DNA from 3 places in the Vibrio sp. 2130-1 genome. Region 1 is predicted to be linked to each of the others. Evidence: riboswitches for the same ligand, from Rfam matches in the RefSeq annotation. Region 1 holds a riboswitch; each other region holds the start of a gene.
What was found. Region 1 has a riboswitch for thiamine pyrophosphate ahead of thiC (phosphomethylpyrimidine synthase ThiC). Riboswitches for the same ligand answer to the same signal wherever they lie in the genome.
Positions count from the first base shown of each region.

Region 2: another riboswitch for thiamine pyrophosphate. It lies ahead of thiD (bifunctional hydroxymethylpyrimidine kinase/phosphomethylpyrimidine kinase); the one in region 1 lies ahead of thiC (phosphomethylpyrimidine synthase ThiC).
Region 3: another riboswitch for thiamine pyrophosphate. It lies ahead of thiB (thiamine ABC transporter substrate binding subunit); the one in region 1 lies ahead of thiC (phosphomethylpyrimidine synthase ThiC).

Region 1 covers NZ_JAWOUT010000025.1:26,862-37,468, reverse strand. Annotated here, with positions in the region: gene R7Q09_RS22840 (multicopper oxidase family protein) at 1-875, shown strand, start outside; gene crcB (fluoride efflux transporter CrcB) at 999-1,382, shown strand; TPP riboswitch at 1,443-1,541, shown strand; gene thiC (phosphomethylpyrimidine synthase ThiC) at 1,705-3,645, shown strand; gene R7Q09_RS22825 (thiamine phosphate synthase) at 3,645-5,060, shown strand; gene thiF (thiazole biosynthesis adenylyltransferase ThiF) at 5,047-5,820, shown strand; gene thiS (sulfur carrier protein ThiS) at 5,859-6,113, shown strand; gene R7Q09_RS22810 (thiazole synthase) at 6,119-6,886, shown strand; gene thiH (2-iminoacetate synthase ThiH) at 6,921-8,033, shown strand; gene R7Q09_RS22800 (aminopeptidase P family protein) at 8,197-9,987, opposite strand; gene R7Q09_RS22795 (LysR family transcriptional regulator) at 10,191-10,607, opposite strand, start outside.
Region 2 covers NZ_JAWOUT010000009.1:205,758-216,364, forward strand. Annotated here, with positions in the region: gene R7Q09_RS15565 (phosphatase PAP2 family protein) at 1-4, opposite strand, end outside; gene thiE (thiamine phosphate synthase) at 187-801, opposite strand; gene thiM (hydroxyethylthiazole kinase) at 862-1,653, opposite strand; gene tenA (thiaminase II) at 1,666-2,334, opposite strand; gene R7Q09_RS15585 (ABC transporter substrate-binding protein) at 2,389-3,339, opposite strand; gene R7Q09_RS15590 (ABC transporter permease) at 3,387-4,187, opposite strand; gene R7Q09_RS15595 (ABC transporter ATP-binding protein) at 4,180-4,935, opposite strand; gene thiD (bifunctional hydroxymethylpyrimidine kinase/phosphomethylpyrimidine kinase) at 4,925-5,782, opposite strand; TPP riboswitch at 5,880-5,987, opposite strand; gene R7Q09_RS15605 (TldD/PmbA family protein) at 6,299-7,684, shown strand; gene R7Q09_RS15610 (TldD/PmbA family protein) at 7,684-9,027, shown strand; gene trmY (tRNA (pseudouridine(54)-N(1))-methyltransferase TrmY) at 9,105-9,704, opposite strand; gene R7Q09_RS15620 (DUF3087 domain-containing protein) at 9,865-10,389, shown strand.
Region 3 covers NZ_JAWOUT010000006.1:272,778-283,384, forward strand. Annotated here, with positions in the region: gene ppa (inorganic diphosphatase) at 1-421, opposite strand, end outside; gene fbp (class 1 fructose-bisphosphatase) at 549-1,565, opposite strand; gene mpl (UDP-N-acetylmuramate:L-alanyl-gamma-D-glutamyl-meso-diaminopimelate ligase) at 1,878-3,236, shown strand; gene R7Q09_RS11635 (flavin prenyltransferase UbiX) at 3,242-3,880, shown strand; TPP riboswitch at 3,918-4,054, shown strand; gene thiB (thiamine ABC transporter substrate binding subunit) at 4,127-5,119, shown strand; gene thiP (thiamine/thiamine pyrophosphate ABC transporter permease ThiP) at 5,161-6,747, shown strand; gene thiQ (thiamine ABC transporter ATP-binding protein) at 6,747-7,451, shown strand; gene R7Q09_RS11655 (LysR family transcriptional regulator) at 7,470-8,417, opposite strand; gene R7Q09_RS11660 (alkene reductase) at 8,510-9,586, shown strand; gene R7Q09_RS11665 (universal stress protein) at 9,650-10,087, opposite strand; gene R7Q09_RS11670 (TRAP transporter permease) at 10,133-10,607, opposite strand, start outside.

The DNA.
Region 1 (10,607 bases):
AGCATTGGCATTTAGACAAACTAGGTCAGTGGAAGAACCTTATGGTGCCGCGCTTGAGCGCTCGTATGGGGACTCCCGGAGAGTGGAGTAGCGTCAATGGTGTGCATGAACCTGTTTATACGCTGAAGCAGAATGCCACTACGCGATTAAGAATTGCTAATGTCGATAATACCATTACTTACCCGATCGCTATTGAAGGTGCAGAGGCTTGGGTTATTGCTATTGATGGTAATCCTGTTAAAGCGCCTTATAAGCTCACTCAGCACAAAATTGGTCCGGGAATGAGGTTAGATATCGGATTGATTGCTCCGAAGGCTGGAACACGTGTTTATGTGCGTCAAATGAAAGGACGCTTCCCATTCCCTTTGTGCGAGTTTGACGTTGTTGAGTCTGACTTGCCGAGCAACCAGAAACTGCCTTTATTACCTCTCAACCCTGTGCCAGCTCTCGATTTGAAAAATGCAGAGCAAATCGATTATGTGTTTGAGTGGGAGGGGGCGATCACTCCTGCTGATAAATCGGGCAAAGCGATACCTAAGTTCTGGCTGATGAACAAACGGGCTTGGGAGGGAATGAGCAAAGATAATATTCCAGCGCCGCTTTCAACATTGGAGATGGGAAAAACCTATATCTTCAACCTAAAGAACGTCACCCAATATCATCATCCTATTCATCTTCATGGACACACATTTACGGTTCTTGAGTTAGATGGCAAAAAACTCGACGAACCGTTTCATACCGATACGGTCTTGCTTGGAAATAACGGCAGTGCGAAAGCGGCATTTGTTGCAGATAACCCAGGACGTTGGATGTACCATTGTCATGTGATCGAACACATGAAGACGGGTTTGATGGGTTACATCGAAGTAAAGTGACTCCTGTAACTTTTAAAATCTTGATAAGTTTTAAGCGCTATACTTTGCTGAATTCTAAGATTGTATAATCACTATTGCCGTAAATTTGATTACAATGTCGCCATTAACTTTTCTGGGGGAATTATGGGACAACTATCCGTTTTGGGTTTTATTGCATTGGGTGGTGCATTTGGTGCATGTTCTCGTTACTTAATTTCTGAACTTTGTGTCATTTTATTGGGGCGTGGTTTTCCATATGGTACGTTAACCGTTAACGTTGTTGGCTCATTTATGATGGGCTTATTGATAGCAGCTTTCGATAATGAACTTTTGGCAACGGAACCTTGGCGACAAGTGATTGGCTTGGGTTTTTTAGGGGCACTAACGACGTTTTCCACCTTCTCGATGGATAATGTGTTGCTTATGCAGCAGGGCGCTTTCTTTAAGATGGGGTTGAACGTATTGTTGAATGTCGTGTTAAGTATTTCAGCTGCGTGGATAGGCTTTCAATTATTGATGCGCAGCTAGCAAAGTAGTTAAAAGTTGAACAGGTCGGCTTGGTTTCACCAAGCCGTTTTTATATACTGACATCACTTGTCGGAGTGCCATAAGGCTGAGACCGTTAATTCGGGATCCGTTGAACCTGATCAGATTAGAATCTGCGAAGGGAACAAGAGAAGATATTCACACCGGAGTTCTTTCTGGTTGATCTATCAAAAGTCGAATGTTGTTACAGGCAAATATCGTAAGCTTTAACTAGCCTTAATTTGACTCCTCTTGTCGCATCTATCCGCCAAGCATTTTTATCCAATTACTTTTTATCTAGTATAACAAAGCAAGGAAAAATGCTATGTCGAGTCGCAAACAAGCGAGACTGGAAGCAAAACAGTTCATTGATACACTCTCGGTACAACCGTACCCCAATTCAAGCAAAGTCTACGTAGAAGGCTCACGTCCAGATATTCGTGTGCCAATGCGTGAAATATCACTCGCTGATAGCCTTATTGGAGGCACAAAAGAAGCGCCTATTTTCGAGCCTAATGAGCCAGTACGCGTTTACGATACCTCGGGTGTATACACAGATCCAGAGCACACCATAGACCTCTATAGCGGCTTACCTAAGCTGAGAGAAGGGTGGATTGAAGAGCGTGCCGATACTGAGCTACTTGATGAAGTAAGCTCGGTGTACACCAAAGAACGCTTAGAAGACGAAACACTAGACGATCTTCGTTACGGTAATCTACCACGTATTCGACGTGCCAAAGATGGCCATTGTGTGACCCAATTGCACTATGCTCGCAAAGGTATTATTACCCCAGAAATGGAATATATCGCGCTGCGTGAAAACATGGGGCGTGCCAAGTATCGCGATGAAGTGCTGAATCAACAGCATCCGGGTCAAAGCTTTGGTGCGAACCTACCAAAGGACATTACTGCAGAGTTTGTGCGTAAAGAAGTCGCCGAAGGTCGCGCTATTATCCCTTCTAATATCAACCACCCAGAATCCGAACCAATGATCATTGGGCGTAACTTTTTGGTCAAAGTGAACGCCAACATCGGTAACTCATCGGTCACTTCTTCGATTGAAGAAGAAGTAGAGAAACTAGTGTGGGCGACGCGCTGGGGTGGCGATACCGTTATGGATCTCTCTACTGGACGCAATATTCACGAAACTCGCGAGTGGATTCTACGTAACAGTCCGGTTCCGATCGGTACCGTGCCAATGTACCAAGCGCTTGAGAAAGTGAACGGTGTTGCGGAAAACCTTAACTGGGAAGTGATGCGCGATACCCTGATTGAGCAAGCAGAGCAGGGCGTTGACTACTTTACTATCCATGCCGGTTTACTACTTCGTTATGTGCCAATGACTGCAAAACGCGTTACTGGCATCGTCTCTCGTGGTGGTTCTATCATCGCGAAATGGTGTTTAGCGCATCACCAAGAAAGCTTCTTATATACCCACTTCCGAGAGATCTGTGAAATCTGTGCTAAGTATGATGTGGCACTTTCTCTCGGTGATGGTCTGCGTCCTGGCTCGGTGGCCGATGCTAACGACGAAGCGCAATTTGCAGAGCTTCGTACCCTTGGTGAGTTAACCAAGATAGCGTGGGAATATGACGTACAGGTGATTATCGAAGGTCCTGGTCATGTTCCAATGCACATGATCAAAGAGAATATGGAAGAGCAGTTGGAGCACTGTCATGAAGCTCCTTTCTATACGCTTGGTCCGCTCACGACAGACGTCGCTCCTGGTTACGACCATATTACTTCAGGCATTGGCGCAGCCATGATTGGTTGGTATGGCTGTGCGATGCTTTGCTACGTAACTCCGAAAGAGCATCTTGGCTTACCAAACAAAGAAGATGTGAAAGTAGGAATGATCACTTATAAGCTTGCTGCGCACGCCGCTGATTTAGCGAAGGGACACCCAGGCGCACAAGTGCGTGATAACGCGCTTTCTAAAGCTCGCTTCGAGTTCCGCTGGGAAGACCAATTCAACTTATCACTCGACCCTGATACCGCACGCGCTTTCCATGACGAAACCTTGCCTCAAGAGTCTGGAAAAGTTGCCCACTTCTGTTCGATGTGCGGGCCAAAGTTCTGCTCGATGAAGATCTCGCAAGAGGTTCGAGAGTATGCGAAAGACACAGAGCAAGTTGCTGCGGACCAAGCTATCTCAATCAAAATGCTGGATGACCCTCTTGAGGGGATGCGTCAGAAATCGCAAGAATTTAGAGAGTCAGGTTCTGAGCTATACCACCCAGCAGCACATGCCGAGGTAAGTGACTAATGAGCAAAATCCTTATTCCGTCATCATTGATTGAACTGACAGGTTTAGTTCAGCAATGTTTGTTGTTGGCGAAAGAACAGGGTTTTAGCATCGAAGACATTGAGTTGGGTGTGAGCCCAACTCAATCTATTCAGCTTGTTCGCGACCAACAGAACACACGCATAACGACAGATCTTATTGATGGTTATGATTCTGAGCATGAGAGTTCATTTGTGCTCTATTACCGCTCTGCTTTATCGGTAGAAGCGTGCGCTAAGCAACCGTCGAAAGCGATTCATATTGGCATTGCTGATACGCAGGTATCCGATGAAAAGGAGAAAGTGCTTCAGCTTGATATCTGGCGTCACCCAATTAACAACGAAGTGAGAGCGCTTTCCATTGAGTCCAAATTCAACGCAATGTTCGATCCCGAACATCACCTTGCTTGGATAGTAACGCTGACAGTACTCGATTTTCCTATCGAAGATGCGTTAACACTTGCTCGAGGAATGCTAACTCTACAAGCGAATGTTTCACGTGAAACACTGTTGAATGACAACCTTGACGAGGTTCAATCAACTCAGTGGGCTGACCAATTTGATGATTTCCCCACACCTGTACTGGAGGATAACCGACTAGGTATTCAAGTTGGTTGGTCTGCACAAGGCGAGAGCGTTAGCTTTCCAACTCTAACTAAGCAAAGTCTAGGGCTCTATCCAGTCGTTGATGATGTTGCTTGGATTGAGCGTCTACTGCCACTAGGCATCGACACTATTCAACTGCGAATCAAGAACCCACAACAAGCCGATTTAGAACAACAGATCATTCGAGCAATTGAGCTGGGTCGTCAGTATCAAGCACAAGTGTTCATCAATGACTATTGGCAGTTGGCAATCAAGCATGGCGCTTATGGCGTTCACCTAGGACAAGAAGACATAGAAGAATCGAATTTGGCTCAGCTAACTAAAGCCGGCATTCGTCTTGGTCTTTCTACTCATGGTTATTATGAGCTACTGCGCATCGTACAAATTCATCCTAGTTACATCGCGCTAGGACATATTTTCCCAACCTCCACTAAACAGATGCCATCGAAACCACAAGGTTTGGTGCGCTTGGAACTGTATCAAAAGCTGATTGATAGCATTCCTTATGGAAACACAGAGTTGGTTTTCCTTCCCGCAAAAGAGAAAGCAGGTAGTGACTATGTGCTTGGCTTTCCGACGGTCGCGATTGGTGGCATTGACCAATCTAATGCAGACCAAGTTTGGCAAACGGGTGTTTCTAGTTTGGCGGTTGTGCGTGCTATTACGTTGGCAGAATCACCTCAGTCCGTTATCGAGTTTTTTGCACAACTGATGAAGGAAAGACAACTAACGTTTACTGAGCAGAATAGTGAATTGGCGGATACCAAGAGAGGCGAGCATGCTCACGGATAAGCAGTTCCTTCGCTATCAACGCCAAGTCGCTCTGCCTGAAATTGCTGAAAGTGGGCAAGAGCGCTTGAGCAAATCGCATGTGCTGATCATCGGTTGTGGTGGGTTAGGGAGCGCAGCGAGTTTGTACTTGGCATCAGCGGGTGTTGGTAAATTGGTTGTGGTTGATGACGATGAAGTTGATAGCAGTAACCTACAGCGTCAGATCATTTATCGTGAACAAGACCTCCAAGTTGCGAAAACAAAAGCGACTGTAAAGCAACTCAATGAACTTAATTCTATGGTCCAAGTTCGTGCTCTCAATAAGCGATTAGACAAAGCACAGCTCCAGCTTGAGGTGATGCTGGCGGATGTGGTGCTCGACTGCACCGATAACATGCCAACGCGCCAGCTCATTAACCAAGTTTGTTTCGAACAAAATACGCCGCTCATCTCGGCGGCAGCAATTGGTTGGCAAGGGCAATTCGCTGTCTTTGATTACCAAATACCAAGTGAACAAGAATCGCAGAGTAAAGCCTGTTATCGCTGTTTGTATCCGTTCGACGAATTACCGCAAACGCAAAAGTGCAGTGAGAGCGGTGTCGTCGGTCCGGTGGTGGGTACACTTGGCAACTACCAAGCGATAGCGGCAATTCAAAAACTGGCGACGGGAAAGTTTCATGTCGAGACTGCCAAGTTACACCTGTTCGATGGATTGAAGCTGCAATGGCAAACCATGGCGATAAGTAAAGATAAACAGTGCCAAGTGTGTGCTCAGATTTAGCTTACGAGTAATGGGCAGAATTAAGAGAGTTGGAAGCAATGACGTTATCAGAACAACAAACAACACAAATGACAGCTGCTGACTTAGATGTGATCACTATTGTCATCAATGACCAGTCACATCAAGTTGCCAGTGAGTCAAATCTACAGCAAATCATTAGTCAATTTGCGCTGCCTGAAATGGGCTGCGTTTTTGCAATTAATAACAATGTTGTGCCGCGCAGTGAGTGGGCTAGCACAGTTCTTTCACAGGGAGATAGCATCTCTTTGTTTCAAGCGATCGCAGGGGGTTAAAGTCGATGCTTAAAATTGGTGATAAACAATTCGAATCAAGACTGTTCACGGGAACAGGGAAGTTTGCCAACAGCCGATTAATGGCAGAAGCGATTCAAGTATCGGGTTCTCAACTTGCGACCATGGCGTTGAAGCGTGTGGATGTGAACGACCAACAAGACGATATTATGCTGCCGTTAGTACAAGCGGGTGTGAACTTATTGCCGAACACCTCAGGTGCAAAGAATGCTAAAGATGCTGTGTTTGCAGCACAATTGGCGAGAGAAGCGTTGGGTACTAACTGGTTAAAACTAGAAATTCATCCAGACCCGAAGTACTTGATGCCCGATCCAATTGAGACACTAGCAGCCGCTGAGCAACTGGTTCGTGAGGGTTTCATTGTCCTGCCTTATTGTCATGCTGACCCGGTTCTGTGTAAACGATTGGAAGAAGTAGGCTGTGCTGCAGTCATGCCATTAGGTGCGCCGATCGGTTCTAACAAAGGGATAGTTTCTCACGATTTCCTAGAGATCATCATCGACCAAGCTAATGTTCCTGTCGTTGTTGATGCGGGTATTGGTGCTCCTTCACATGCCGCGCGTGCGATGGAAATGGGCGCGGATGCCGTGCTCGTCAATACAGCGATTGCAGCTTCGAGCGATCCCGTTGCGATGGCGAAGGCATTTAAGTTGGCGGTAGAGTCCGGGCGTATGGCTTATGAAGCTGGACTTGCCGGTAAGGTTTCTCATGCGGTTGCGTCGAGTCCACTGACGTCATTCCTAGATGAACTTTAGTCCTAGATTGGTTTAGCTATTAAGCGAGGAAAGCATGAGCTTCGTTGAACAATTTAAGCAGCTTAATTGGGATGATATTTCGATGTCGATCTACGCGAAAACGGCACAAGATGTCGAGCGGGCATTGAATAAACCCAAACGTGATTTGGAAGACTTTAAAGCGCTAATTTCACCAGCGGCTGAAGCGTACTTAGAGCAAATGGCGCAGCTGTCATATTCGGCAACTCGTAAGCGCTTTGGTAATACCATGTCGCTTTACATTCCATTATACCTCTCTAACTTGTGTGCCAATGCTTGTACTTATTGTGGCTTCTCCATGGAGAACAGAATCAAGCGTCGTACTTTGAATAGGGACGAAGTGGCTGCAGAAGTTGAAGCCATTAAACGCATGAAGTTTGATAGCGTATTGCTGGTGACTGGTGAACACGAAACCAAAGTGGGCATGAAATACTTTCGCGAAATGGTGCCGATGATTAAGAAGCGCTTTAACTATTTAGCGATGGAAGTGCAGCCACTTGATCAAGACGAATACGCTGAACTCAAGACATTGGGTTTAGATGCGGTGATGGTTTATCAAGAAACGTATCATCCTTCGACGTATGCCGAGCACCATTTGCGTGGCAATAAGGTGGATTTCGAATACCGATTGGATACACCCGATCGTCTTGCAAAAGCAGGCATCGATAAGATCGGTATTGGTGCTTTGATAGGATTGGAAGAGTGGCGTACCGATTGCTTTTATGTGGCTGCGCACTTGGACTATCTTGAGCGCACGTATTGGCAGACTCGTTACTCAATTTCTTTCCCACGTTTACGTCCTTGTGAGGGCGCGCTCCAACCAAAATCAGTCATGACGGATAAGCAGCTTGTGCAGTTGATTTGCGCTTATCGCTTGTTGAATCCAGAAGTGGAGTTGTCATTATCGACTCGTGAATCACCGAAGTTCAGAGACAATGCATTACCGTTAGGTATCACCAGTATGTCTGCTGCATCGAAAACTCAGCCGGGTGGGTATGCGATGGATGATGTTGAACTCGAGCAGTTTGAGATCAGTGATGAGCGAAGTGCTGGTTCTGTGGAAGAGATGATTCGAGCCAAAGGTTTTGACCCTGTATGGCGAGATTGGCACTCAGCGTATTCTGGTTAAGTAGCAAAGAAAGCCACTGGTCATCGTTATGTTTCACGTGAAACATAGGCAAAAAAAGAGGGTTGATGCAAAACATCAACCCTCTACTTTTTTCTAGCTTCTAGCTTCTAGCTTCTAGCTTCTAGCTTCTAGCTTCTAGCTTCTAGCTTCTAGCTTCTAGCTTCTAGCTGTGTGCTACTGGTAGCGTTGCTTGACGAAGCCACTCTTTCACATCACCTTCAACCAGCGGGCTGATCTCATCCCACACTTTCTGATGGTAATCATTCAGCCAAGCAAGTTCTGGACGAGTTAGCATATCAACGTTGATGTTGCGCTTGTCGATTGGGCAACGTGTTAGCGACTCAAATGACAGAACAGGGAAGTCACCGTTAGTTGGGGTTTCAACAACAAGCTCTAGGTTCTCGATACGGATACCAAACGCATCTGCACGGTAGTAACCTGGCTCGTTGGATAGCACCATACCTTCTGTTAGAGGCACGTCGATTTGCTTCTTAGAAATGCTAGCCGGACCTTCATGAACACTTAGAAAGTGACCAACACCGTGACCAGTACCGTGATCGTAATCGTAGCCTTCCGCCCATAGGTGTTGACGAGCTAGCGTATCGATTTGGTAACCACGTGTGCCTTTCGGGAAACGTGCACGAGCAACACCGATGTGACCTTTTAGTGCGAGAGTGAATTGTTTAATCATCTCTTGTGAAGGCTGACCGATCGCAATTGTACGTGTGATGTCTGTTGTGCCATCTAGGTACTGACCACCTGAATCCACTAGGTAAAGCGTGTTCAGTTCTAGCTTGCCAGGTTCAGGTTGGTTCTCGTGGTTGTAGTGACACATCGCTGCGTTGCCGCCTGCTGCCGAAATAGTATCGAAGCTAAGGTCCATAAGCGTTGGGTCTTCGCTACGGAACGCTTCCAGTTTGTCTGCCAGCGTCGCTTCATCATGCAGATTACCTGCAACGACTTCTGCATCTAACCAAGATAGGAACTTGCTCATCGCCACGCCATCACGGATATGACATGCTTTCATGCCTGCGATTTCAACTGCGTTCTTCGCTGCTTTTGGCATTAGGCATGAGTCAGCTTTACTCACCACTGATGCGCCAGCATTTTGAAGAACCAACTTAAACCATGCGTTACTTGTCGCAGGGTCAACCAATACATTCTTGCCAGTTAGAGTTTCTAGCCGTGCTTGCAATGCTTCTGGGTGATGAACTGTTACGCCAGAACCAACGTGAGCGTCAAACTCAGCAGGTAGGCGAGTTGGATCTAGGAAATATTCCACGCTTGAATCTGAATGCAGAATCGCGTGAGAAAGCAGAACTGGTAGACGTGATACATCTAGACCACGAACGTTGAGCAACCAACAGATAGAATCAAGTGCTGTGATTACTGCGCTGTCTGCGCCGGCTTTTTTCACTAGCTCTGCGATTTCTTGACGTTTGCTTTCACTTGATTGTCCAACCGCTTCTGTTGCCATTAGGCGAACATCAGAAACCACAGGAGCAGGGCGGTCGTGCCACAGCTCATCAATTGGGTTGCTGGCGAGAATCTTAAGCTCAAGTGCGCCTGCAAGTTTTGCTTGTGCCATGTCTAGCCAAGCAGAGTTGTGCATGCGAGGGTCGATTGCCACAGACGCGCCATTTGCAAGATGGTCTTTAATCCAATCTAGTGCAGGCTCTTCAATCAAGTGACGGTATTCGAATAGATCAGCAGGAACCTGCTTTGTTACTTGTACTGTGTAGCGACCATCAACAAAGATAGCGGCTTTGTCTTTGGTGATTACCGCAGCACCAGCAGAACCAGTAAAGCCAGTTAGCCAATGTAAACGCTCGTTGTGCGCTGGTACGTATTCACCCAAGTACTCGTCTTCATGAGGGACAAGTAGGGCATCAATATTATGTTGTGCTAGCCATTCGCGAATTGCATTCACGCGGCTTTGGGTATCGTTGTGCATCTGTGTTATTCCTTCAAATTACCGCTCCTTCATGCTCAGGTGTGGGAGCTGTTTCCATCTGCTTCATGCAGTTTACGATTCCATTGAGGTTCGCAATCACTTCAATAGAGTCGGAGTACAACTAGGCCATAGATGAGCCAAAAAGGACTACGACAGTTAAGCTACTCATTTTAGCCGCTAAGCGCAAATTGAGTGCGGTGTTTTTATCTAAGGTGATCGGTTTTTTGTGTGATCATCGTACGTAGCCAGCCTAATGCAGGGTCGTTTTCTCTATCTCGGTGCCAGAATAAAGTGTAAGCCATAGGTGGGAATTCTAACGGTAGTGGCAGCACGACCAAATCAAGCTGTTTGGCCGCAAGTTGCACAAAATGACTTGGCGCAGTAAAGATAAAGTCGGTGTATGAACATAAACTTGCGGCACTGTTAAAGTCGGGCACGGTGACGGCAATATCGCGGTCGGCGCCAATATCTGCAAGGCGATAATCCAGCAACCAACGGTCGTTGCCATCACAGCGTACTTGTACATGGCGTAGGGCGAGATAGGCTTCCAGATTCCAAGGTTGTTTTAGCGCAGGATGGTTTTTGCGAATGATGCACATTTGGTAATCACGATAAATTTC
Region 2 (10,607 bases), on a different contig from region 1:
TCATTGAGAGCGTTTTGTTTTTATTGAGGGTTATTCAACCACGTTAAAATAAGGGGCTTATCTTACGTTATCTGGCGTGAAAAACTTATCAACGCTCTGTCAATTTGACGAGAGAATGAAGGTTGAGTGATGAATTGATGACATTTATCCGGAGGGTAAAGGCGCTCATCCTTAAGCGTTGGGGTCTTAATCCATCAGAGAAAGTAAGTACTCTGCTGCTTTGGTTGGGTTTTCTGCATGACAAATGGCAGAAACCAAAGCCAAACCATGTACACCTGTCGCACTCAGGGCAGGAATGTTGGTTTCGTTGATGCCACCAATCGCGACGATTGGTAAGGACGTGGTGTTCAACGCCATCTTCAAACCATCAATACCCCAGTGTTTTTTGGTGTTGGTTTTGGTCGGCGTAGCGAAGATGGCACTCAAGCCGATGTAATCAATGGGCAGAGAATCCGCCTCTGCCAGCTGCTCTTCAGTCTCAATCGATAAGCCGAGAATCTTGTTTGGGCCAATCAATTGACGAGCGATCTCTGCTGGCATGTCTGACTGCCCGAGGTGAACACCATCGGCATCGACGGCAAGGGCAACATCAACACGATCATTGATGATTAATGGGACGCCAGTGCCTTCAAGGATAGTCTTTATGGCTTGAGCTCGTTCGATAAACGCACGCACATCGCCGTGTTTTTCGCGGACTTGTACCATGGTCACGCCACCTTTCACGGCTTTTCTCACAACACGCTTTAGTGTGGCTAAATCTTGTTGGTCGTCGGTGACCAAATATAAACGATAGGCGTTCATTGTGTTTCCTTTGGGCCTCTCCTAGATGGAATGAGAGGCCGGTATTTATTAGAGCAAAGCTTAGCTCACTTGCAGTTTTAGGCGTTTTGCTAGCGTTTCTTCATCCAACTGGTAAAGCTCATCCAACAAGTTCATTTGCAGGCTGCCTGGACCACGAGCTTGTTCCGATGCAATCTCGCCAACAACGCCCAGTACCGCCGCCGCAGCAAGTCCGGAGTGATCACCAACAGCAGCGAAAGCACCCGTCAGTGCCGTTAGTGTACAGCCCATTCCGGTTACGTAAGGCATCATCTCGTGACCATTATTCAACTGGACGGTTTGCTCTTTCGTGACGATGTAATCAGTCTCGCCAGAAATCACTACACTTGCACCATACTCTGCGACTAAGAAGTTGGCTGCGCCAAGTGCTGCGTCGCTGCTGTCTAACGCATCAACGCCTTTGCTTTGTGCTTGCTCGCCAGCGAGAGCGATGATTTCTGAAGCGTTACCACGAATGATGAGTTTGTCTGCAAGGCGTGCGATTTCACGTGATGTCTCTGTACGTAGTGAGCTTGCTCCGCAACCGACAGGGTCGAGTACAACGATTTTACCATTGGCATTGGCTTGCTCTACGGCATAGCTCATACGTGGTGTCCAAACGCTGTCTAGGGTACCAATGTTGATAACCAGTGAACCCGCGAACGACATCATCTCTGCCATTTCCTGCTTGGAGTGCGCCATGATTGGAGAAGCGCCGATAGCTAATAGCGCGTTTGCCGTGTTGTTCATCACCACGTAGTTAGTGATGTTGACGACTAAAGGCTTTTGCTGGCGTACTGCGGTTAATGCTTGGGTGATTTGTTCAATTAACATGAGACTCTCCGATTAATCTTGCTGAGCGTTCAGACCTTGTTGCCAGAATGCTACTTCCATACGCGTTGCGGTTTTGAATACCTGAATCAGGTTTTGACCGCGCTGGCTGTTGATATCAATTTCTGCTAGCAACTGATTAAAGTGTTCTGCCCCTTTTGCGACACCAGATTGGAATTCCTCACCACCGTAGAGGTTGATCCAACTTGCATATGGGTTGCCTTCGATTACTGTCTTTTCATCTTCAATCAGCATCTTACCGATTACGGCATAACCGATGGAGCATGGCGCTAGTGCCGCGTATAGATCAACAAGATCGCCCGTCATGCCAGCATCCAATACGTAGCGGGTGTAAGCCACAGTGCCGAAATCTTCTGGCTCGTTTTCTAGGTCGGATTCCGTCAGCCCCCATTGCTCACAGTAAGTCACGTGATGGGCGATTTCAGAATCTAGCAATGCATGTACGCTTGGGAGCGCGCGGCGCATGTCATCCAAAGTACGCGCTTTGTAGATCGCTAATGCGTAAGCTCGTGCGTACTGTTTTAGGAAAAGAAAATCCTGCTTTAGGTAATGCAGAAAACAAGGCTGAGCCAGAGTGCCCTGCGCCAATTGCTGCACGAAAGCATGCTCGGTGTATTCTTGCCAATCTTGGCGGCAAGCGTCGATCAAATCTTGGTATTTCATTATGGGTATCTCGTTATCAAAAGACCCTAGGCTTAGATCCTAAGGTCAGTAGAATTAGTCAAAATTCGGTACGTAATCTTTCGCTTTTGGCAGTGTTTCGATGATTTTTTGTGAATACATAAACTCGGCGTAATCATCGTAGCGTTTCAGATCTACTGCAGATGGACGAAGAGCGAAACGAGTTAGTGTGTCGTTCCAAGCGCGTTGGTTAAGCTCGTTGTTGAGTGTGTCTGGTGAATAAGCCACAAACTCTTTCCACGACTCTTTTGGATGGTTAACGATGTAAGTGGTCGCTTGCTCTAGTGCTTTGTTGAATGCCTTGATGGCTTCTTTGTCGTAGGTTTTTGCATTGGCTACGAAGACTAACTCGTCATACGCTGGTACTCCGTGTTCTTCAGGGAAGAAGGCTTTAGCTTTATAACCTTCTAGTGCCAGTTGGTTGGTTTCGAAGTTACGTAGACCGCCCCAAATCGCATCCACTTTGCCAGACGCAAGAGACGAAGACAGCGCCCAACCTACGTTGATGATTTGTACGTCAGAAAACTTCACGTTCTCTTGCGCAAGCATGGTGCCGATTGTCGCTTCTTCGTTGCCGGCGATCGCAATACCGATCTTCTTGCCTTTTAAGTCGCCAAGGTTTTCATTCTTACCGTTGTCCAACACCATCAGCGTGTTGAGTGGCGTAGCAATCAAAGTCGCAGAGCGGATTAGTGGCAAACCAGCCGCGACATCGATGGTCAGGCTTGGTTGGTAAGAGATCGCCATGTCGACTTTACCCGCCGCGACCAACTTAGGTGGTGTGCTTGGATCAGCAGGCTCTTGAATGTTGACCTTCAAACCTTGTTCTTTGAAGTAACCACGCTCTTTGGCAATCACGATAGGACCATGATTTGGGTTGACGAACCAATCCAACATCAGTGTCATCTCTTTTTCAGCAGCAAGCACGTTGGTTGATACCACTGAAGCGAGTAGAGCAGCAGCGCTCATAAGTTTGTTTTTATTCACGGGGTTCTTCCTTTTCTTTCCCAATTTTCTTTGGTTATTTTCTGTAATTACTTACTTTCCCAAGGGATGGCTTTTTTCAATAATTTATCGGTGATGAAGTAGAGTGCGATAGACAGCACGGCGAGGATAAACAGCGCCGCAAACATCTCATCAATGATCATGCGAGCGTTGGCTTGGAGCATCAGATAACCCAAGCCTTCACTTGAACCTACCCACTCACCGACCACTGCTCCAATCGGCGCAATAACGACGGCAACACGAATACCTGAAGCTAAAGTTGGTAGTGCGGCTGGCAATTGAATATGACGAAGTAACTGCCATTTAGAGGCGCCCATGGTCTTGGCAAGGTCGAGGTAACCTGTTGGTGTATTGCGCAAACCGTCATAGCAACATGTCGTGACGGGGAAAAAGATGATGATTGCCGCCATGACTACTTTTGATGCAATGCCGTAACCCAGCCAAAGCATGAGCACTGGCGCGATGGCGAACACAGGGATCGCTTGGCTAGCAATCAGAATGGGCAGTAACCAGCGCTTGAGCGGCTCGAACATCAGCATTTGCAATGCGAACAGCAAACCCATCGATAATCCAAGCGCCAAGCCAAGTAAGATCTCTTGCGCGGTAACCCAAGTATGTTTGAGCAAGACATCGTAACGAGTGACCAATCTATCCAGCACTTCAATTGGTGAAGGTAAGATGAAGCTTGGCATGTCGAATACCACAACAACCAACTGCCACAATCCCAAGATCACCGCTGTGCTAATGACCAAGCGCAGAGCCGGATGGGTCACGCGTTCTTTTTTACTAATGCGTGCCGAAACGGAGTTGTACTGAGTCATATCACTCATAGTCTTTCTCCAATTGATCCAAAATCGCTTGTTGTAGCGCCGCGCACTCTCCATCGAGAGCTCGGGGCGGCTTGGAGTCTGGAACGACCAAGTGCTGAGCTTGCGCAGGTGTGCCTTGCAACACATAGAGTTGGTGAGCTAATCGCACCGCTTCTTGTGGGTCGTGGGTAATCAGAACAACCGTCTTATCTTTCAGTAATTCGGCAGACAAGGTTTGCAACTTATGACGAGTAACCGCGTCCAGTGCAGAGAAAGGCTCATCCATCAGAACTAGAGGCTTGTCTTGCATCAGAGTGCGAGCAAGGGCAACGCGCTGTCTCATGCCCCCAGAGAGCTGAGCAGGCTTAGCATCAGCGTAATCGGCGAGTCCTACTTGGTTTAGTAAAGTCAGTGCGCGTTGTTTATTTTGCTCTGGTGCTTGTTCTTGAGAAAACCGAGTGCTGAGGCAGACGTTGTCTAACACATTTAGCCATGGTAGCAACAAGTCTTGTTGTGCCATGTAGGCAATACGTTCGTGCAAGGCAATGCCATCCGTGGTGGTTAATTCACCATGCCATTCGACTTTGTCGTCTAACAACCCAGCTAGATAACGAAGGATCGTCGTTTTCCCGCAGCCACTTCGTCCGAGTAATACCGTCCATATACCGACGGGAATGGTCATGTTCATTCCTGCTAAAGTCGGTGTTTGGCTATCTTTGTATCGCAGGCTAGCATCGGAAAGCTGAATGCCAATCGCGTTAGCGAACATAAGTATGACCCGCAAAAAAGTGGTTCACAGGGCCGTGACCTTTACCGACATCCAATTCATCAGCGTGCGCGATAGCTTGGCTGATGTACTGCTTACCAAGGTGCACCGCTTTGTGCAGATTGTTGCCTTGTCCAAGATAAGACGCGATAGCAGAAGACAGCGTGCAGCCTGTGCCATGGGTGTTTTTGGTTGGAAAGCGTTTAGCGCTGATTAACTCGGCACTGTCTTGCATGATAAGCAGATCGTTGCTGTTTTCATTTTCTTCAAGGTGACCGCCTTTGAGCAGAATAGCTTTGGCTCCAAGCGCACGAAGCTCGGTAATCATATCGTTCATTTCAGACTCTGATTGAGGCACTGGCTTACCCGTCAATGCTGCGCCTTCGGGTAGGTTAGGGGTAATGATGTCTGCGAGCGGAATCAATTCTTCTTTTAAAGTGCTGATTGCTGACTGCTCTAGTAATAGATCGCCGCTGGTGGCCACCATTACAGGGTCAATCACGAGGTGTTTTGGCTGGTATTGTTTAATTTTGTCAGCAACGACTTTGATGATGTTGGAATCGGCCAGCATGCCCACTTTGACTGCAACGATGTTGAGGTCGGTAAATACTGCATCAAGTTGGCTCTCTACATGGTCGAGAGGAATGGGGAAAATCGCAGAAACGCCTTGGGTATTTTGCGAAGTAATCGCCGTGATTACCGAGCAAGCAAAACTGCCGGTTGCGGACATCGCTTTGATGTCGGCTTGAATACCTGCGCCGCCGCCACTGTCTGAGCCCGCGATGGTCAATACGATAGGGGTAGGCAAGGCTGGCGTGTGATGTGAATGAGGTTGTGATTGCTGCGTCATGGTCGCTCCTACTACAAGACGTATAGGAACTGACTTTGACCGTTGCAGATAGATCGATTTTTCGATCGCTATCGCTTACCTAAGAGGGGCGACGAAAGGCAAAGTGTGCATAGTTCCCTACGTCAGTGCTAACTGAATCAGGTTCAACGGGTCTCGAATTTCGATCTCAGCCAACACTTGTCGTGTGGCCCCCCGACTATTTCGTTCGGATGATAGCAGGACCATTGCGGAAGGGATACGTTTTTTGAGCGTAATTATAATGAGTATTCAATTATGCGAGGTGAGTGATAAAGTAAGCACCTAAATGGTTTGCTGGGTGGAATTTACTAGTGCAACGCTCTGGTGAATGAGCAGAACCTGGAATATTTAATAAATAATCGTGGTCTCGTTAAGCAAGGATTAGCACAAAACAAGGTTAAAAAACTGTTAAAATTTAACGTGTTGCCAATTTAACTTTGTTGAACTTTTTCACAGTTAATTAGGATGGCTAAGACGATCATCGAGCAAGGAGACTTCATGCTTAATTCTGTAACAGCGAAGTCAGTGATCGATCATGCGCTCTTTTTGGGGGCTGATTTCGCTGAACTATTCGTTGAACATCACCAAACCAACACTGTCCAGATCGCATCTGGTGAAGTGGATAAGGTTAACTCGGGTATCGATTTTGGTATCGGTATTCGTCTTTTTTTCGGTCATAAGGTGCTTTACGGTTACACCAACAGCACAGATGAAGCCGAACTAAAGCGCGTAACCTCGCTGCTTGCTGCAAAAGACAAGCGTGAGCAAATCGCGTCAGCGGGTTCTTTGAATTTGAACCGCTACCCAATCCAACATGGTTGCCGCATGCCACTAAGTAAGGATGCTAACCTAGATTCAAAAATCGCGTTTCTATTGAAAGTTGACCAAGCCGCACGTGCTGAGAGTGAGCATATCAGCCAGTTTATTGGCAGCGTGCTTCAGCGCGAACAGCAAGTGTCTATCTTCAATTCAGAAGGTCTACACGTTGACGATACTCGTCACTACATCAGAGTTGCTGGTAATACTGTCGCTCAAAAAGGTAATGAGCAGTCTTCTGGTATGGAAGGTCCTGGTGCTCTTGCTGGCTGGGAGTTCAGTGAACAGCTTGATGCGAAAGAGCTAGGTCAAACTATCGCGCAACAAGCGTTGGTAAAACTTGGCGCTGATGCTTGTCCATCGGGTGAAATGCCAGTGGTAATTGGTAACGGCTTTGGCGGCGTTATCTTCCATGAAGCGTGTGGTCACTTGCTAGAAACCACTTCGGTTGCGAAGAAAGCATCAGTATTCCACGACAAGATGGGCGAAATGGTTGCTCACACCGCGGTGAATGCAGTCGATGATGGCACCATGACCAACGAATGGGGCTCGATTCATGTTGATGACGAAGGCATGAAGACTCAGCGCACCCAATTGATCAAAGACGGTAAGCTAACCAGCTTTATGGTCGATAAAATGGGTGGCATGAAGACAGGTTATGAGCCTACGGGTTCTGGTCGTCGTCAAAACTACAAGTTCGCACCAACCTCGCGCATGCGTAACACCTTTATCGAAGAGGGCGAGCATTCACTTAATGACATGCTGGCAGGCATCGAACGTGGTATCTATGCGAAGAAGATGGGCGGTGGCTCTGTTCAACCGGGTACGGGGGAGTTTAACTTTGCTGTTCGTGAAGCCTACCTCATTGAAAATGGCAAAATCACCAAGCCTCTGAAAACAGCAACGCTGATCAGCACGGGTCCAAAAGTGTTGAAAGAAATCAGCATGGTCGGCAAAGACATGGCACTTGCGCCGGGCATGTGTGGTTCCGTGAGTGGTTCAGTGCCAACAACAGTCGGTCAGCCAACGCTGAAAGTCGATAACATTCTGGTAGGAGGCGGTAACTAATGAGCCAAGAACAACAACTTCTTAATGCGGTTGATTACGTCCTATCAGAAGCAAAACGCCAAGGTGCAGAAGCGGACGTCATTGTAAACCGCAACAGCAGCTTTTCTCTGAAAGCGAACCAAGGAAAGCTGGATGAGTACAAAGTAAGCTCAAGCCAAGTTCTGGGTGTTCGTGTTGTGAAAGATGCGCGCGTTGCAACAAGCTATTCTGAGTCGTTAGAGCAACCAAGCTTAGATTTGATGCTGACCAACGCACTGCAAAGCGCTCGCTTTTCCAAGCAAGATGAACATCAGACTATTAGCTGCGTGAACAGCCAAATCGCGACTGATGTTGCTGAGATTGCGCAAGAAGATACAACTTCTGTTGACGAAAAAATCGAACTGTCTCTCGCACTTGAGCAAGGTGTAGTAGCTCTGCCTCACGCCTCTAGCGCACCTTACAATGGTTACAGCGATGGCGAAACACAACTGATCATTGCCAATACTCAAGGCACATTGTGTCAACACTTCGAGCGCTCGTTCACTTGTTACGCGTATACCTTGTTTGAAAAAGACGGCAAACAGTCAATGGCGGGTAGAATGTCACTGGGTCGCCGTTTTTATGAGTTGAATCCAGCTTACTGTATCGAAGGTGGCTACAACCTTGCTCGCGATCTTCTTGAAGGCGCACCGGTTGCTACGGGTAACTACCCTGCTATCTTCCACATCAATGCGCTAGCAAGTTTATTCGGTGCTTTCGGCAGTGCTTTCTCTGGCGTAAGCGCGATGAAAGGCATTACGCCACTGGGTGACAAGCTTGGTCAACGTGTTGCGAGTGATTTGATTACCTTTACTGATACGGCTTACATGCCAAATGGTATGGCAATCGCGAGTTTTGATAGTGAAGGCTTCGCTACTCAAGATAATGTCATGATTGCTAATGGTGAGTTGAAAACCTTGCTACACAACAGCCAGACCGCAAGTTACTTGGGCGCAGTCTCGACAGCAAGTGCCGCTCGCGGTGCAAAATCGAGCCTAGACGTATCAGCGAATCACAAAGTGATTGCGACGGGTAACAGCAGTGCGTCAGAAGTAAAAGCGGGTGAGTACCTAGAGTTAGTCGAACTTCAAGGTGTCCATTCTGGTGCGGATGCAGTGAGTGGTGATTTCTCATTTGGCGCGAGTGGTTTCTTGTGCCGTGATGGTAAGCGCATTCAACCAGTTCGTGGGATCACGGTAGCGGGTAACTTCTACAATATGCTGCAAGAAGTTGAGGCAGTAGGTGATACTCAGCTAATTAACGATAGCCGAACTTTCTTCTCGCCAGACGTTCGTTTTGCTCGTTTGAGCATTGGTGGTAAGTAAACTTAGCATTACTATAGAAACAATAAGAGGACTCAATAGAGTCCTCTTTCATTATCTAGCAACGTGTGCGCGAATAACTAGAATTCGCGTATGTCCAACTCATTGTGGATCAATACTACACACTGAGAAGCGAAAAGCATCTTAGGACCTAAGCTGATCTTCTCTGTGCCAAGGCGCTTTAAGCTGTTGAACGACTTCTTCGGCATCGGTATATGGTCAGTTAGCAAGAAACATGGGTTTTCACCAATTTCTGCATCACGAACAAATTCGCCTTTCTTATCCAGCATATATAGTTGGTGATCTTCTGCCAGTTCTTGTACTAGGCGTTCAAAGCTCACTGTACGAACGGTAATACCAGGTTCGACTTCACGAAGTTGCTCTTTACCCATACCAACCGAAGCATCCAAAGCGCGAGCCACTGCTGCAATCAAGGTTGACTCATGGAAGCCGCCAATGTTGGTGATGTCGTTGGAGCGAATAGTAATGGTGCGTGAGAAATCTTTTGTGCTTTCTAAAACCAAGTGAACAACCACATCTTCACGGTGTGATTGAGCAACGAACATCGTGTTCATCATGGTATGAGCAAGAATCTCTGTATGCGCTTCATTACCAACACCTTCTAACAGTGCTTTGCTGGTGGTTGGCGCCGCGCGAGCTCGTAAAACAAAAGAGCGCATGAATTTAGCCTCTATATAGGAAGAGTGAATGCGCGGAAGTATATACCCAAGCAGGGAAGGGATGCGAGTTTAATAGCAAATGTGAACTTACTTACAAAGCTTCGATTGTGGAGCTGGGTGTGCTGGTTAGAATAGGAGGCAACCCTGTTAGGAGTGGTATATGGAAATCAAACAGATAAATAAAGACATTTATAAAAAGAAAGTAAACCTTGTGATTGGCGGTTTTGTTGCGTTGCTCGCAATCTCCTCTCTTGCCTTTAGTACCTTGTTGATTGTTTTGTTTGGCAACACTGAAGTCGTACCAGAACAATCAACGGGCAATTTCCATTGGAATTTGATTGGTGTCGTTCTCGCAGTTGCAACTTCCCTCTCTTTATTGAATCAAATTAAAACTCGACCATACATGGAAGAAGTGCTGTACGTTTGGAAACTCAAGCAACTGCACAACAAAATCTTTCGTAAACTAAAAAGCATTAAAGCAGCCGCGAGCAATGACAATGTAAAAGCGCTCACTACGCTTAAGTTCTATTACACCACGCAACGCCAAGTGTTTGAGTTAGACAACAACACACTGACGATGAGCAGTGTAAATAAAGAATTGGAGGCTATCGAGCAAATCGAAGCGGCGCAATCACTGGATCTTGATATCACCAGCTTTAAAGAGAGCTGGGTAGACACATACTGATTGCCTATTTGCTACTTGAAGTTAACAACTGAGTGCTAAAATTAAGCGTTTGAGTGAGATTTAATCACTCGATGCTTTTTTTTAAGTTTTTTTCTAAAAAGGGGTTGCCAAGAAAAATCATCTCCCTATAATGCGCCTCCGTTGTCAGGGCAAAGCGGAAACGCAAAAGCAATTGGCAATAAGGAAAAAGAAAGCTTCTAAAAATTAATTTTAAAAAG
Region 3 (10,607 bases), on a different contig from region 1:
GCTCAAAGAATTGCGTGATCTGCGCTTTCAATAGTTCTGGGATATCGTCCACATCTTGGATGTGCTCGTACTCTTTCGAGATTTTTGAGTGGGGAACCGCAAACACTTTTGCATCTTCACCCGATTCATCTGTCATCTTCAAAACGCCAACAGGACGGCAGCGAATGACTGAACCTGGCATGAGTGGGTATGGTGTTGGTACCAATACGTCGACTGGGTCGCCATCAAGAGACAGGGTATTGTTCACGTAGCCATAGTTGCATGGGTAGAACATTGGTGCAGACATGAAACGGTCGACAAATACAGCACCAGAGTCTTTATCTACTTCGTACTTGATTGGATCTGCATTTGCAGGAATTTCGATAACGACATAGATATCTTCAGGCAGCGACTTGCCTGCTGGTACATGGTTTAAGCTCATTAGAATATTCCTTTTCATTAACGATGAGTCACACAAAAGCGGCTTCATCTGATGATAAATTCGCGTTTCACTTTAGCGACAAAAACGCGGCAGGTAAACACCTGCCGCGTTGGACAAAGGTCTGAAATTATTCTTCGTCGCGGTGCAGTTCAAGGAACTCTTCAACTTTGCGAACCATGTTCTTCGAACCCACAAAGAAAGGTACACGCTGGTGCAACTCAGTAGGCTTGATGTCCATAATGCGATTCACGCCGTCCGATGCAATGCCGCCAGCTTGCTCAATGAGGAATGCCATAGGGTTACATTCGTAAAGCAGGCGTAGCTTGCCTTGCGGGTGGCTTTGTGTGCTTGGGTAAAGGTAGATACCGCCTTTCAGTAGGTTGCGGTGGAAATCAGCAACCAGCGAGCCAATGTAGCGAGAAGTGTATGGGCGACCGTCTTCTGGCACGTTTTCTTGGCAGTACTTGATGTACTTCTTCACCCCTTGAGGGAAACGAATGTAATTACCTTCGTTGATGGAGTAGATCTTACCATCATCAGGAATCATCATGTTTTCATGAGAAAGACAGAAGCTGCCGATAGATGGGTCGTAAGTAAAGCCGTTTACGCCGTTACCAGTTGTGTATACCAACATGGTGGAGGAGCCGTAAATCACGTAGCCCGCAGCCACTTGTTTGTGACCAGGTTGTAGGAAGTCTTCTTCAGTTGGTGGAGTACCGATTGGAGAAACACGACGGTAAATCGAGAAGATAGTACCAACAGAGACGTTCACATCGATGTTAGAAGAACCATCAAGTGGGTCCATCAATACTACATATTTGGCGTTTTGGTTGAGTTCTTTATTGAACGCAACTGCTTCGTCTTCTTCTTCACTGGCAACGCCACACACTTGATCACGAGCTTCAAGCGCGGCTTTGAACTTATCGTTCGCGTAAACATCGAGCTTTTGCTGATCTTCACCTTGGACATTTTCCGTGCCTACAGCACCAGTGATATCACCGAGACCCGCTGCGTTGATTTCGCGGTTAACGATTTTTGCAGCTAAACGAATGGAGGCTAAAAGGGATGATAGATCACCGCTAGCGTGGGGGAAATCCGCTTGTTTTTCGACAATGAACTCGCCTAGGGTGCGCAGTCCTGACATGGTTAATCCTTACATTTTCATTTCATTGGGGGTAGTGCGCAAGTGAGCATCTCTTTATGGATGTTAAACGATTGCGCTGGATGTAAGTTTAAGTCGCAGATCTTTTTAATGGTAATGAAGTAACTGTTTGAGATCTCAATTTATTTGTAGACTTGTTTGAGGGATTCATCAGTAAGCAAGAGGTTGTACAGTCTGTGTTCAACCTTGTCATATTTGTGAAAGGGACTGCAAGAAGAAGGCTAAAGTCACTCGCTTTTCAGGCGGTAATCGCGATAATGAAAGCATTAAAGAACGCATTACAAGGTTTAGTTTATGCACATTCATATCTTGGGTATCTGTGGCACATTTATGGGCGGCGCTGCGATTTTAGCGCGCCAATTAGGGCATAAAGTCACTGGTTCTGATGCCAACGTTTACCCACCGATGAGCACGTTGCTTGAGTCTCAAGGTATTGAAATTATTGAAGGCTTCGACCCGTCTCAACTCGACCCTCAACCAGACCTTGTTGTGATTGGTAATGCCATGAGCCGTGGCAACCCGTGTGTCGAGCATGTGCTCAACACTAACATGCGTTACACCTCTGGCCCGCAGTGGCTCAACGAGTTTTTGCTGCATGATCGGTGGGTATTGGCGGTATCGGGTACACATGGGAAAACGACTACGTCGAGCATGCTTGCTTGGATACTTGAAGATTGTGGTTATCAACCGGGTTTCTTAGTCGGTGGGGTACTCGGTAACTTCGGAGTGTCTGCTCGTTTGGGTGAAAGCATGTTTTTTGTCGTTGAAGCGGACGAATATGACAGTGCTTTTTTCGATAAGCGTTCTAAGTTTGTGCATTACCATCCTCGCACTTTAATCATGAACAATCTTGAGTTTGATCATGCTGATATCTTCGATGATCTAGAAGCGATCAAGCGCCAATTCCATCATTTAGTGCGAACGGTTCCCGGCAATGGCTTAATCTTAGCTCCGAAGCAAGACCAAGCTTTGGCGGATGTATTCGAGCGTGGTTGCTGGACAGAAAAGCAGTTTTCAGGTGTTGATGGCGACTGGCAAGCGCACAAATTAGTGCTTGATGGCTCAAAATTTGACGTTGCGTTGCAAGGCGAGAAGGTTGGTACCGTCGAATGGAATTTGGTGGGTGACCACAATGTGGATAATGCGCTGATGGCAATCGCTGCTGCACGACATGTTGGAGTCACTCCGGATCTTGCTTGCCAGGCATTAGGGCGTTTCATCAATACCAAGCGCCGTTTAGAGCTGAAAGGTGAAGAACAAGGTGTGACGGTTTACGATGATTTTGCGCATCACCCAACGGCAATTGAACTTACTGTCGGTGGTTTGCGTAACAAGGTAGGTGAAAAACGCATCCTTGCTGTGTTGGAGCCGCGTTCTGCCACCATGAAGCGAGGTGTACACAAAAACACACTTGCAGAGTCACTACACAGTGCAGATGAAGTCTTCTTGTTCCAGCCAGATAATATCGAGTGGTCTGTGCAAGACATTGCCGACCAATGCACACAGCCAGCGTTTGTCGATGCGGATATAGATAACTTTGTAGCCAAGATCGTCGAACGTGCGCGACCAGGTGACCAAATTCTAGTCATGAGTAACGGTGGCTTTGGTGGTATTCACGGAAAACTTCTTGAGCAGTTAAAACAAAAAGCCTGATTGATATGCAAAACAAAACACAACCCTCTCATAAAAAAGCCATCACGTTGGCATTAACGGGTGCTTCTGGTGCTCCCTACGGCCTTCGTCTTTTAGAATGCTTGGTTGCGGCGGATTATCATGTCTACGTTCTGATTTCTTCGGCGGCTCGTGTTGTGATGGCAACCGAGCATAATCTTAAGTTGCCAAGTGGCCCAGAAGCGGCGCAGCAAGCATTGGTAGAGCACCTGAACTGCAATCCAAATAACATCACCGTTTGCGGTAAAGACGATTGGTTCTCGCCGGTTGCGTCTGGTTCTGCTGCACCTAAGCAAATGGTGGTTTGCCCATGCTCTGCGGGAAGCGTTGCGGCCATAGCACATGGTATGTCGGACAACTTGATCGAACGGGCCGCTGATGTAGTAATGAAAGAGCGCGGGCAGCTGTTGCTCGTGGTTCGCGAAACGCCATTTTCAACGCTACATCTGGAGAACATGCACAAGCTATCGCAAATGGGCGTCACCATCATGCCAGCGGCTCCGGGTTTCTACCATCAGCCAAAGAGCATTGAAGACTTAGTGGATTTTATGGTGGCGAGAATTCTCGACCACTTAGGTATTGAGCAAGGTTTAGTGCCTCGTTGGGGTTATGACCAGCGTTCGTGAGCTGATTGTGTAACCACTCAAATACCTTTACAATCCATCCAACTCATCGGGGAGCAAACCCATTTAGCATTGAGTCAATCAATGCATTGGGGCGCTGAGACCTAAGTGTTTAACTAGGGACCCGTATTACCTGAACCAGATAATGCTGGCGTAGGAATTGAGTCTGGATATTGGAAGTCCTTAATAGCCGCCTCAAACCCTGTGCCGCTCAACTTATTTCTCTGAAATACTCATGGAGAGCGAGCAGTGAAACCCACTCTAAATCTGATTGCCCTAGCTGCAATTACTTCAACTTCAGCGTTTGCTGCTGAAAACCCATTAACTATTTATACCTACGATTCTTTTGCCGCAGATTGGGGGCCGGGTCCTAAAATCGAGCAAGCTTTTGAAGCAAAATGTGGCTGTGACGTTAACTTCGTAGCGTTGGACGATGGTGTGTCGATTCTGAATCGTCTTCGTCTTGAAGGCGGTAATAGCAAAGCGGACATCGTATTAGGTTTGGATAACAATCTGATGGCAGAAGCGAAGAAAACCGGTCTGCTTGCCGAGCACAATGTAGATACGTCCAATACAGTGTTACCAAACGGTTGGAGTGACACGACGTTTGTACCGTACGATTACGGCTACTTCGCGTTTGTGTACAACAAAGAGAAACTGGCTAATCCGCCGAAAAGCATGAAAGAGCTGGTGGAAACGCGCGACGATCTGAAAGTGATTTACCAAGATCCGCGGACTTCAACGCCGGGCCAAGGCTTAATGCTATGGATGAAATCTATTTATGGCGACGATGTGACGCAAGCGTGGCAGAAGCTAGCGAGCAAAACCGTAACGGTCACGAAAGGTTGGTCTGAGGCGTATTCTATGTTCCTCAATGGTGAGTCCGATTTAGTGCTTTCTTACACCACTTCACCTGCGTACCACTTAATTGCGGAAAACGATTCGAAGTTTGCTACGGCGAATTTTGCTGAAGGCCACTACATGCAAGTTGAAGTAGCCGCCAAAGTGAAAGGGGCAAAAAACTCAGAACTTGCTGATCAATTTATGAGTTTCATTTTAAGTGATGAGTTCCAATCGGCGATGCCAACGGGTAACTGGATGTACCCAGTCACTGACGTTGAGTTACCTAAAGGTTTTGAAACTTTGAGTGTTCCAAGCAAGTCGTTGAGCTTTAGTGCTGATGAAGTGGCAAAAATGCGTAAGTCTTGGATTCGCGAATGGCAAAGCGCATTGACGTTTTAGCTGACGTTTCCATCCTCATCTGAATGAGATAGGTTTTACCTTTGAATTCTGTTCCAAAAATAGGTTTAGGGGTCGCGATGATCATCGCGACCTTTGTTATTTCTGCCCTAGGTGCTTTGATTGTTCAAGCCCCTTCACTTGATGTGTCTGTGGTATGGGGCGACCCGTACTATCAACATGTCACCAAGTTCAGTTTCTACCAAGCGTTTCTTTCCACATTGCTCAGTGTTGGCTTTGCCATTCCAGTAGCGCACGCACTTTCGCGTCGCCAATTTATTGGTAAATCATTACTGCTTAAGCTGTTTGCATCGACACTGGTTTTGCCGGTTTTGGTTGGTGTTTTTGGGCTGTTAGCGATTTATGGCAACAGTGGTTTGTTGGCGCAGTGGTTGCAAAGTTTCGACACTAAACTGCCATTCTCTATTTACGGTTTGAACGGCATTTTACTCGCCCATGTGTTCTTTAATTTACCTTACGCGGCACGATTGCTTCTGCAAGCCTTGGAGTCTATTCCTGCCGAGCAGCATAAGCTTTGCGCGCATCTTGGGATGAGCCATTGGGATAAGTTTCGCTGGGTAGAATGGCCGCGTTTAAGGCAGCAGCTTCCCCACGTTTGTGGGTTGGTGTTTATGTTGTGCTTTACCAGTTTTGCCACTGTAATGGCGTTGGGGGGCGGGCCAAAATCCACCACCATTGAATTGGCCATTTACCAAGCGATTAAGTTTGATTTTGATTTACAAGCTGGGGCGTTATTGGCGCTGTGGCAGATGCTGTTATGTGGACTGCTTGCTATTGGAGTGCAGAAGTTAACAAGGCCTGTTTCTATCAGTGCTGGAAGCACATCGGTACAGCAATATTTAACGAAGGATCATGGGTGGTCAAAAGCTTGGGATAGCTTTTGGATCATAGGTGCCTTTTTACTGGTAATACCGCCGTTATTGATGGTGTTACTGAGTGGCATCAACCAACAAGTTTGGACTGTATTAACCGATGAGCGTTTTTGGTCTGCGCTATTGAACTCCCTCAAAGTCGCCTGTGTCGCTAGCGCGCTTGCGGTCGCTGCAGGGGTGTCCATACTATTGACCAGTCGCCGTTGGCGGTTGCAGTACAAAAACACGCGAGCCGATCAGATTGAGTTAATCGGCACCGTTATTTTGGTGACTCCAGGTCTGGTGATTAGCACCGGTTTATTCTTACTACTGCGCGCATTTACCGATGTTTTTAGCTTGGCATTTTTTGTCGTGATTTTGGTGAACGGTTTAATGGCTTTGCCTTACGTGATCAAAACGCTAGCGCAGCCAATGCTGCACATTGAACAACAGTATCAGTATGTATGTGCCAGCTTAGGCATGCGTGGCTGGCAACGGTTTAAAGTGGTGGAGTGGCAGGCGCTACGCAAGCCGTTTGCACATGCGTTTGCGATCAGCTTTATGTTTGCAATAGGGGATTTAAGTGCCATAGCACTGTTTGGTGGACAAGAGTTTCGTACCTTACCTCTGTATTTGTTCCAGTTGCTTGGCAGTTATCAGATGGACGCAGCTGCGGTGGTATCGGTGACCCTATTGTTGTTGAGTGTGGGCTGTTTTGCCTTGATTGAGAAAGTATTGAAAACGAAGGAGAGAGCGTAATGTTAGTGTTGGATGATGTGCAGTACACCTACCAACGTGAACTGTTTCGTTTTGACTTAACGATTGAGCAAGGACAGATTGTATCGCTGATGGGACCAAGTGGGGCAGGGAAGTCAACCTTGCTGGCGTTGGTGGCAGGATTCATCCATCCTGACCGTGGTGATATTTGTGTTGATGGTGAGTCCATTGTGCGTAAAGAGCCTTATCTGCGTCCGTTCTCTATGTTGTTCCAAGAGCACAATTTGTTTGCTCACTTATCGGTGCGTGACAACATCGGTTTGGGCTTACACCCAGGGCTAAAGCTTACGGTGGACCAAAATCGTCAGATTGAACAAGCCGCGCAGCAAGTTGGTGTTGCAGAGTACCTCGACCGTTTGCCAGAGCATCTTTCTGGTGGCCAGCGTCAACGTGTTGCCTTAGCGCGTTGTTTTGTTCAGCCTCATCCCATGTGGCTGTTGGATGAGCCGTTCTCGGCGCTTGATCCGGTGTTGCGTGAAGAGATGCTGAGCTTGGTAAAAAAACTGGCAGCAGAGCGGGGAATAACCGTATTGATGGTCACGCACCATTTAAGCGATGCCAAAGCGATTGCCAGCCACTTTGTGTTTGTGGCGGATGGTAAAGTGGAAGCCGCGGGTGATATGTCTGCATTGAGTGAACAGCATGCTAGTGAGAAGCTTGCGGCATTTATCCGAGCCGCATGCTAGTGCCTGATAGTTGCTAGGTCATGCTTCTCCGCAACACAAACCATGCCTAGGGCCAAATTCAAATTGAGATCTTAAGCTCATGATATGGTCAATCATTGCTTGTACGCGCCGTGGGCGGTTTGCTCCAGGACGATAGACTAGATAAATAGGCATTGGTACCGTGTGCCATTGCGGCAACACTCTGACTAAGGTGCCACTTTCTAGCTCTTGCGTCATGTTTTGCACAGGTAAGTTAGCGATGCCTAGTCCTTTAAGTGCGCCTTTTAATATTGCTTCTACAGTTGTACTTGAGAAGTTACTGGTTATTGAAACATTGACGGTATTATCGTGTGAGATCAGCGTCCAAGGCCCTATTTCTGAAACATATTGATACCTCAAACAGTTGTGTTTTGTCAGGTCTTCTGGCGTTTCAGGTACGCCGAACTCAGCTAAATACTCAGGGCTAGCAGCCAGGACTCGAGTCGTATAGCCTAATTTTTTTGCGATCAATCGATCATCAACTATCTGACCGACTCGAATTGCCATATCAAAGCCGTGTGAAAACAGATCAACAAAATCGTTCGATGCTTCTAACGCAATTTGTACTTTTGGCCATTGTTTTAAAAATGGCAAAAAGATGTGTTCCGCCATATACGCATCCAACGCTGGTGGCGCGGAAATACGCAGCCGGCCTTGGATCTGTTGTTCCATCTCCAGTACGTCATGGCCAATTGAGTGGAATTCCTCAACTAAGCTTGCAGCACGCTCTAAAACCATTTGGCCAGCTTCGGTGATCACTAACTTTCGGGTTGTGCGCTCTAGGAGTTTGGCTTCAAAGTGTTGTTCGAGTTTGGTTATGGCTTTACTAACAGTAGATTTCGGTAGGTTTAACTCCAGCGCGCACTTGGTTAAGCTCAGTAGTCGACAGCTTGTGACAAAGATAGAAAGCGTTCTAAAGTCAATTGTTTCTAAATTGCGAACAATCACTTTCAATTATCCATATTGTTTCAATATTAATCTGATTATAGTCTGGCACCTCATCCTTAGCCATCAAGTTATTGTCATTTGAGGTAAACAACATGTCCAACTCTGTAGACTTATTTTCTCCTATCGAACTCGGTCAATTAGCATTAGATAACCGTGCTATTATGGCGCCTTTAACGAGAGCTCGTGCTGGCGCAGACCATATTCCTAATGACCTTATGGTTGAATACTACGCTCAACGTGCGAGTGCCGGACTTATCATTGCTGAATGCACCATGGTGATGGAAGGTACGTCTGCTTTTATGGCAGAACCGGGCATTTACAACGAAGAGCAAATCGCAGCTTGGAAAAAGGTAACGGATGCGGTTCATGAGAGAGGCGGTAAGATTGTACTGCAAATTTGGCATGCGGGACGAGCTTGTCATCCTGATCTGAATGAAGGAAAAACACCTGTAGCGGCGAGCGCATTGGCCATTCGTGATGAATTAGTCCATACCCCTTCGGGTAAGCAAGCATATACGGTACCACGAGCACTCGAAGTGGATGAGATAGCTTCCATTGTTGCGGCGTTTAAACAAGGTGCAGAAAACGCCAAGAAAGCCGGCTTTGATGGGGTCGAGATACATGGCGCCAATGGTTATCTTATTGATAACTTCCTTCGTGACGGCTCAAATTTACGTACCGATGAATACGGTGGCTCGGTTGAAAATCGTGCTCGATTTTTACTTGAGATAGTGAAAGAAGTCGTTGAGGTGTGGGGACCCGGAAGAGTCGGTCTGCGTACATCTCCGCTAAATGGATTTAATGACATGAAAGACAGTGATCCAGTTGGTTTGGTGCGTTACTTAGCAGAGCAACTTAATTCTTTCGATCTTGCTTATTGGCACGTGATGCGTGCGGATCTGAAAGGCGTACAAAAAGCAGATGTTCTCAAGCCAGCACGCGAAAACTATCAAGGTCACTTAATGGCGAACGTGGGCTACAGTGCACAAGAAGCGGCAACAGCAATTGCAGAAAACAAAGTTGATGTGGTCGCATTTGGCGTTCCCTTTATCGCAAACCCAGATTTAGTTGAGCGATTTAAGAAAAATGCACCTCTTAATGAGGCGAAACCAGAACACTTTTATTTGGGGGGAGCAGAAGGTTATACCGATTACCCAGTGATGGCATAACCCTTACTTGTTTCATATAAAAAGGACGCTAATGTTAGCGTCCTTTTTCGTTTCTGTATTTACTTAGCCTTGCGGTTTTACGACCATCACATTGATTGGAGAATATTCCACAACCTTACTCGCGACAGAGCCAAGCATTACTTTATTGATTTTAGAGCGCTTGTGGCTTGGCATAATGATGAGATCAGCGCCTAAACGTTCTGCATAATCAAGAATGGTCGCGTAGGCCTTGCCTTCAGCAACATGCACTTGGTAAACCACATCTTCAGCAATATGCTCATTAGCGAAAGTTTTTAGTTGCTGCTTCACGTCTTGCTTCATTTTGGCCGCAGCATCTTTCGGAAAGTATGTGGCAACCATCGACATGTGAATACCAGGTAGTACAGTCAGAAGATGGATTTGAGCATTTGCTTGCTTTGCCTGCCAAACCGCTAGTTCAACCGCTCGGTCTGAAAAGCCTTGGTCATTTAGATCAACCGGAACAAGAATTTGTTTGTACATTCAATGTCTCTCATTAAGGCCCCTTTATCCTCGGGGCCAAATCGGTTATGCGCTCAATTGTTCCTTACGAGCACGACGTTTTTGGTTCATTGCAAGCACCAGCAAAATCATTAAGCATGGTACAAACACCCACTCTTTCATCGGACGGTCTGCATCCTGGATAACCCACTTGATTTCCCAATCAAAGTCGATACCTGCGGACTCTGCTGGACTACCAAATTCAACCATATCGACAATCATTTTGTTGTCACTTTCGGTCAGCATCAGACCCATAGATGAAATACGTGCGTCTGCTGTTGTCGCACTGTCTTCGAATGGAAGACGAACCGTTTTCTCAATGTAGTCGCCCTCAAGGTTTTCACCGGCAACACGTAACTCCAATGATTCTCCTACATTTAGTGTTTCCGTGATTTGAGCTACCTCAACGCCAGGAGAAAGAACTTTCGCTGGGTACAGCATGTCCCACCAAAAACCTGGACGGAAAAACGAAAATGTCAGTACTAATAATAGGACTGTTTCC